Regions from separate parts of the Streptomyces sp. NPDC101237 genome, predicted to be linked through region 1. Evidence: riboswitches for the same ligand, from Rfam matches in the RefSeq annotation. Region 1 holds a riboswitch; each other region holds the start of a gene.
The links. Region 1 has a riboswitch for thiamine pyrophosphate ahead of ACIRQ9_RS19785 (thiamine ABC transporter substrate binding subunit). Riboswitches for the same ligand answer to the same signal wherever they lie in the genome.

Region 1 (2,259 bases):
CCACGCCTTGACCCACTGGTCACGGTCGGCGGCGATCCTGTCGGGCGCCATGGTCTCGGGGGCCTTCGCGGCCGGACCGTACTTGGTGAACTCGGCGGGCACGCCCGCGCCCTCGACCACCGGGTAGACGAACATGTTCAGCGGCATGTCCTCCTGGAACTCCTTGGAGACCAGGAAGTCGAGGAACGCCTTGCCGCCCTTGGAGTTCGAGGCGTTGCTCAGCAGCCCGGCGAACTCGATCTGCCGGAAGCAGGTGCCGGCCGCGACGCCGGTGGGCGCGGTGCCCGGCTTCGGGTCGGCGTAGATGACCTCGGCGGGCGGCGAGGAGGCGTACGACACGACGAGCGGCCGGTCGCCCTTGGCCTTACGGCCGCCGGCCGAACCGGAGAACTCCTCGTTGTAGGCCTGCTCCCAGCCGTCGACGACCTTCACGCCGTTGGCCTTGAGCTGCTTCCAGTAGGTCTGCCAGCCGTCGTCGCCGTACCGGGCGGCGCTGCCGAGCAGGAAGCCGAGTCCCGGCGAGGAGGTGGCCGCGTTCTCCGTGACGAGGAGGTTCTTGTACTGCGGCTTGACCAGGTCGGCGAAGGAGGCGGGCGGGGCCAGCTTGTGCTCGCTGAAGTACGCCTTGTCGTAGTTGACGCAGATGTCGCCGTAGTCGACGGGCGTCACCCGGTGCTTGCCGGCGTCGAGCTGGTAGTCGGTGCCGACCCGGTCGAGGCCCTTGGCCGTGTACGGCTGGAAGAGGCCGTTGTCGAGCGCCCTGGACAGCAGGGTGTTGTCGACGCCGAACAAGACGTCGCCCTGCGGGTTGTCCTTGGTGAGGATCGCCTTGTTGACGGCCTGGCCCGCGTCGCCGTCCTTGAGGACGCGCACCGTGTAGCCGGACTGCTTCTCGAAGTCCTTGAGCACGTTCTTGGAGACGGCCCACGAGTCGTGGCTGACCAGGGTGACGGTCTTGGAGTCGGCCGGGGCGCCCGAGGACGACCCGCACGCGGACAGCGTGAGCAGACCGAGTCCGACGGCCGCGGACACGAAGGTCTTGGTGTGCACTGGTGTTTTCCTCCTGGGGTGGACCAGGAAGAGACGCGGCCCCACCCGGTGGAACCACCCGGGCAGGGCACAACAGCTTGAGTGATGACCGAACTTCCTACCCAGAATGACCTGGGCGAGGTTCAGAGGGTCTGCGGCCCGATTGCCGCACTCTCAGCGCTGTGGCGCTCCCCTGTCGGAATATGAAGATGTGTCCAGATCCTACCGCTCGGTCGCCGCCAGCTGACCGCACGCTCCGTCGATCTCCTGGCCACGGGTGTCCCGGACGGTGACGGGTACGCCGTGCGCGGCGATCGCCTCGACGAAGGCCTTCTCGTCCTCGGGCCGCGAGGCCGTCCACTGGGAACCCGGCGTCGGGTTCAGCGGGATCAGGTTCACGTGCACGGGCTTGCCCTTGAGCAGGCGGCCCAGCCGGTCGCCGCGCCACGCCTGGTCGTTGATGTCACGGATGAGGGCGTACTCGATGGACAGCCGCCGGCCGCTCTTCTCGACGTACTCGAAGCCGGCGTCCAGGACCTCGCGCACCTTCCACCGGGTGTTCACGGGGACGAGGGTGTCGCGCAGTTCGTCGTCGGGCGCGTGCAGGGAGATCGCCAGCCGGCACTTGAGGCCCTCGTCGGCGAACCGGTGGATCGCCGGCACCAGCCCGACCGTCGACACGGTGATCCCGCGCTGCGAGAGGCCCAGGCCGTCCGGAGCCGGGTCGGTCAGCGCCCGGATGGCGGTGACGACCCGCTTGTAGTTGGCCAGGGGCTCGCCCATGCCCATGAACACGATGTTGGAGAGCCGCGCCGGACCGCCGGGCACGTCCCCGTCCCGGAGCGCCCGCATCCCGTCCACGATCTGGTGGACGATCTCCGCGGTGGACAGGTTCCGGTCCAGACCCGCCTGCCCGGTCGCGCAGAACGGGCAGTTCATCCCGCACCCCGCCTGTGAGCTGATGCACATCGTCACCCGGTCCGGGTAGCGCATCAGCACGGACTCCACGAGCGTGCCGTCGAACAGCCGCCACAGCGTCTTGCGCGTGGTCCCCTCGTCGGTCGACAGATGCCGGACGACGGTCATCAGCTCCGGGAACAGCGCCTCACGCAGCCGGTCCCGGGAGCCGGCCGGAATGTCCGTCCACTGCTCGGGGTCGTGCGCGTACCGCGCGAAGTAGTGCTGCGCGAGCTGCTTGGCACGGAACGGCTTCTCCCCGATCTCGGCCAC
Region 2 (2,259 bases), on a different contig from region 1:
GGAGCCGGTCAGCCAGGCGGTCGCGGGACGGGCGCCGATGCCGACCACGACCGCGCCCGCGGGCACCCGCGAGCCGTCGTCGAGCACCACGGCGCCGGGTTCGACGCGCGCCACGCGCGTGTGCGTGCGCAGGTCGGCCCCGCTGTCGGCGTACCAGGCGGCCATCGGCGCGGCCACCTCGGCCGGGAGCGCTCCCGCGAGCGGCCGGTCGGCGGCCTCCACCACGGTCACCGCGCAGCCCGCCTCGCGGGCCGCGGTGGTGAACTCGGCGCCGATCCAGCCCGCGCCGACGACCACGATGTCGTGCTGCCGGGCGAGCACGGGCCGCAGCCGCTCGGCGTCGTCCAGGGTGCGCAGCAGATGGACGCCGGGCACGCCCTCGGTGCCCGGCAGCGTGACCGGCTCGGCGCCGGTGGCGAGCACCAGGACGTCGTAGGGCACCGGGCCGGCCTCGGTGTCCAGCTCGCGGTCGGCGGGGCGCACGCCGAGCGCGTCGCGGCCCAGCGCCAGCTCGATGCCGAGCGTCTCGAAGTCCACCTCGAAGGCGGAGCCCTCCGCCTTGCCGAGCAGCACCGCCTTGGAGAGCGGCGGCCGGTCGTAGGGCTGGTGCGGTTCGGCGCCGATCAGGGTCACCGTGCCGGCGAAGCCCTGTTCGCGCAGGGCCACGGCGGTCTGCACCCCGGCCATGCCCGCGCCGACGACGACCACGCGTCGCGTCTGTGACGTGCTCCGTCGCTGCGTCTGCTCGCTCACGTGATCACCATAGACAAGAACGATAGACACCTGACAAAGAGTCAGTCAGCGGGCGTGCTGAGTGACCTGTTCCACACCGCCCGGCAGGCCGTCTTACGAGGGCGCGGCGGCGCGGGCTAGGGTGGCCGGGAAGCACACGCGGGAGCCCGGACGCACCGGGCTGAGAGGGAGGCTGGCGGCCTCCGACCGTACGAACCTGATCCGGGTCATGCCGGCGAAGGGAGGGGCTGGACGCCCATGTCCGCACATACGTCCGACGTCCTCGTCATCGGGGGCGGCATCATCGGCCTGGTCACGGCCTGGCGGTCCGCGCAGCGCGGGCTCGCCACCGCCGTCGCCGACCCCGCGCCCGGCGGCGGCGCCGCGCAGGTCGCGGCGGGGATGCTGGCCGCGGTCACCGAACTGCACCACGGCGAGCAGACCCTGCTCGGGCTCAACCTGGCCTCCGCCCGCCGCTATCCCGGCTTCGCCGCCGAGCTGACCGAGCTGACCGGCCACGACCTCGGCTACCGGCGCTGCGGCACGCTCGCGGTCGCGCTGGACGCCGACGACCGCGCGCACCTGCGCGACCTGCACGCCCTCCAGCAGCGGTCGGGGCTGGACTCGGTCTGGCTGTCCGGGCGGGAGTGCAGGCGCCTGGAGCCGATGCTGGCGCCGGGTGTGCGCGGCGGGCTGCGGGTGGACGGCGACCACCAGATCGACCCGCGCCGGCTGGCGGCCGCGCTGGTGACCGCGTGCGAGCGGGCCGGGGTGGTCTTCCACCGCGACTGGGCCGAGCGCCTGGCGGTGGTGCGGGAGCGGGCCACCGGCGCCGTCACCCGCGCGGGGCAACGGCTGGCCGCGGACCGGGTGGTGCTCGCCGGCGGCAGCCTGAGCGGGCGGCTGGCGGGAGTGCCCGAGGACGTGCTGCCACCGGTGCGGCCGGTGAAGGGGCAGGTGCTGCGGCTGACCGTGCCCGCCCGGTACGCGCCGTTCCTCAGCCGGACCGTGCGGGCCGTGGTGCGCGGCGGCCATCTCTACCTGGTGCCCCGGGAGAACGGCGAGCTGGTGGTCGGCGCGACCAGCGAGGAACTGGGCTGGGACACCACGGTCACCGCGGGCGGGGTGTACGAGCTGCTGCGCGACGCGCACGAGCTGGTGCCCGGCATCACCGAGCTGCCGCTGACCGAGACCCGGGCCGGGCTGCGCCCCGGCTCCCCCGACAACGCGCCGCTGCTCGGGCCGACCCGCCTGGACGGGCTGCTGCTGGCCACCGGGCACCACCGCAACGGGGTGCTGCTCACCCCCGTCACGGGAGACGTGATGGCGGAGGTGCTGACCGGCGGGGAGCTGCCGGAAGAGGCCCGCCCGTTCACGCCGAAGCGTTTCGGCCCCGTCCCCGGCGCACTCCTGGAGCAGACCGCATGAACATCTCCGTCAACGGGGAGCGCCGGGAGATCGACCCCGGCACCGCTCTCGACACGCTCGTGAGGTCCCTGACGGCCGCGCCGTCCGGGGTGGCCGCCG
Region 3 (2,259 bases), on a different contig from region 1:
CGCGACGAGAGCCATCACACCGCGCAGCCGGCCCACCACGACGACTGCGAGCGCGAAGATCCCGGCCAGCAGGGCCATCGGGAACTTCCGGTTCACGTCGGTGACCGAGTACTGCAGGTCCCTCGGTGCCGAGGGCTCGTAGGCGACCACGACCTTCTCGCCCTCGTGCAACTGCCGCGACTGGTCGGGTTGCACGATCTCGGTGAACGTCCGGCCGGTGTCCTTTCCGGTACCGACCCGGACCGTCGCCTTCTTGCAGTTGCCGTCCTCCTCCGGCCTCGCCGAGCCGCCCTCGCCGGTGGAGGTGTCCGCGGTCGAGCCGCCCCCGGAGGCGTTGACGGACTTGCAGCTGACCGGAACGACCTTCGTCACCGTGGCCTGCTGGGTCTGGCGGTCGAAACCGACGCCCGTGCGCTCGTGCGGCGGAGCACCGCCGGGCCACAGCACCACGAGGCCGACCACGACCGCGGCGGTGAAGGGGATGAGGATCGCCGCGATGACCTTGCGCAGGTGCTTGGAGACCGGCGTGGCGGGGCCGTGGCTGTGCGAGTGACCGTGTCCGCCGCCTGCCCCGGAACCACCCTGGCCGGAACCCTGACCCGGAGGGTGTCCGTGGCCGTGGCCGTCGTCGTGGGCATGGGCGTGCCCCTGGCCGTGGGCGCCATCCCGTCCGTGGCCGTGGTCGTGCGGGCCCCCCGGTCCGTGGCCGAGTCCGTCACCGGCACCGTGGCCCCCGTGGCCGTTTCCCCCGCCCTGCCCGGCGCCGTTGCCACGCCTCGGGTCGGGGGGCGGATAGGGGTGCTGCTGTGTCGTGGTCACCGCCAGATCATCGCAAGAACGACAGGGGCCCCCTGTTCACCGCGCCCGAATTGACGCTAGCGTGGAGGCACCTTTGCACACGCGGGAGCTCGGAGCACCGGGCTGAGAGGGCGCTGACCTCCGTATTCGCGATGTTTCACGTGGAACGAGTGATGTTCCACAGGAAACGCCGCCCGACGGAAGCCGCTGCGTCGACCGCCGAACCTGTTACCGGGTAATGCCGGCGTAGGGAGTAGGTCTCATGACCAACAAGGACGTACGCACGCCTGCCTCCAGTCAGGACGAACAGCCCGTTTCGGGTGAACCGTCCACGGAGGCCGGGAAGTCCATCGGCTGGCACAAGGGGTACGTCGAGGGTTCGCGCCCCGACCTCCGGGTGCCGGTCCGTCAGGTGCACCTCACCAACGGCCAGTCGGTCACGCTCTATGACACCTCCGGCCCGTACACCGATCCGCTCGTCGAGACGGACGTGCGCAGGGGCCTGCCCCCGCTGCGGGAGAACTGGATCATCGCCCGCGGGGACACCGGGGAGTACGCGGGCCGCCCCGTCCGCCCCGAGGACGACGGGATCAAGCACACCGCGCCGCGTGGCGGGCTGCGCAACCTGGACGCGGTCTTCCCGGGCCGTCCGCGTCAGCCGCGCCGCGGCCGGGAGGGCGAGGCGGTCACGCAACTGGCGTACGCCCGCCGGGGTGAGGTCACTCCGGAGATGGAGTACGTGGCCATCCGGGAGAACGTCTCCCCCGAGGTCGTCCGTGAGGAGATCGCGGCGGGACGGGCCGTGCTGCCTGCCAACGTCAACCACCCGGAGATCGAGCCGATGATCATCGGCAAGCGGTTCCTGGTGAAGGTCAACGCCAACATCGGCAACTCCGCGGTGACCTCCTCCATCGAGGAGGAGGTGGAGAAGATGACCTGGGCGACCCGCTGGGGAGCCGACACGGTCATGGACCTCTCCACCGGCCGCAACATCCACACCACCCGCGAGTGGGTGCTGCGCAACTCCCCCGTCCCCATCGGCACGGTGCCGCTGTATCAGGCCCTGGAGAAGGTCGACGGCCGGGCCGAGGAGCTGACCTGGGAGATCTACAAGGACACGGTCATCGAACAGGCCGAGCAGGGCGTGGACTACATGACCGTCCACGCGGGCGTGCGGCTGCCGTACGTGCCGCTCACCGCCAACCGCAAGACCGGCATCGTCTCGCGCGGCGGTTCGATCATGGCGGCCTGGTGCCTGGCCCACCACAAGGAATCGTTCCTGTACGAGAACTTCGAGGAACTCTGCGAGATCCTCGCCGCCTACGACGTCACGTACTCACTGGGCGACGGCCTGCGCCCCGGCTCCATCGCCGACGCCAACGACGAAGCCCAGTTCGCGGAGTTGCGCACGCTCGGGGAACTCAACCGGATCGCCAGGCGTTTCCACGTACAGACGATGAT

Region 2: another riboswitch for thiamine pyrophosphate. It lies ahead of thiO (glycine oxidase ThiO); the one in region 1 lies ahead of ACIRQ9_RS19785 (thiamine ABC transporter substrate binding subunit).
Region 3: another riboswitch for thiamine pyrophosphate. It lies ahead of thiC (phosphomethylpyrimidine synthase ThiC); the one in region 1 lies ahead of ACIRQ9_RS19785 (thiamine ABC transporter substrate binding subunit).

What each region holds. Positions count from the first base shown of each region.
Region 1 covers NZ_JBIWNY010000012.1:51,341-53,599, forward strand. The annotation lists gene ACIRQ9_RS19785 (thiamine ABC transporter substrate binding subunit) at 1-1,050, opposite strand, end outside; TPP riboswitch at 1,127-1,234, opposite strand; gene rlmN (23S rRNA (adenine(2503)-C(2))-methyltransferase RlmN) at 1,252-2,259, opposite strand, start outside.
Region 2 covers NZ_JBIWNY010000016.1:211,666-213,924, forward strand. The annotation lists gene ACIRQ9_RS24910 (NAD(P)/FAD-dependent oxidoreductase) at 1-753, opposite strand, end outside; TPP riboswitch at 882-993, shown strand; gene thiO (glycine oxidase ThiO) at 991-2,160, shown strand; gene thiS (sulfur carrier protein ThiS) at 2,157-2,259, shown strand, end outside.
Region 3 covers NZ_JBIWNY010000001.1:274,493-276,751, reverse strand. The annotation lists gene ACIRQ9_RS01310 (YibE/F family protein) at 1-819, opposite strand, end outside; TPP riboswitch at 891-1,068, shown strand; gene thiC (phosphomethylpyrimidine synthase ThiC) at 1,061-2,259, shown strand, end outside.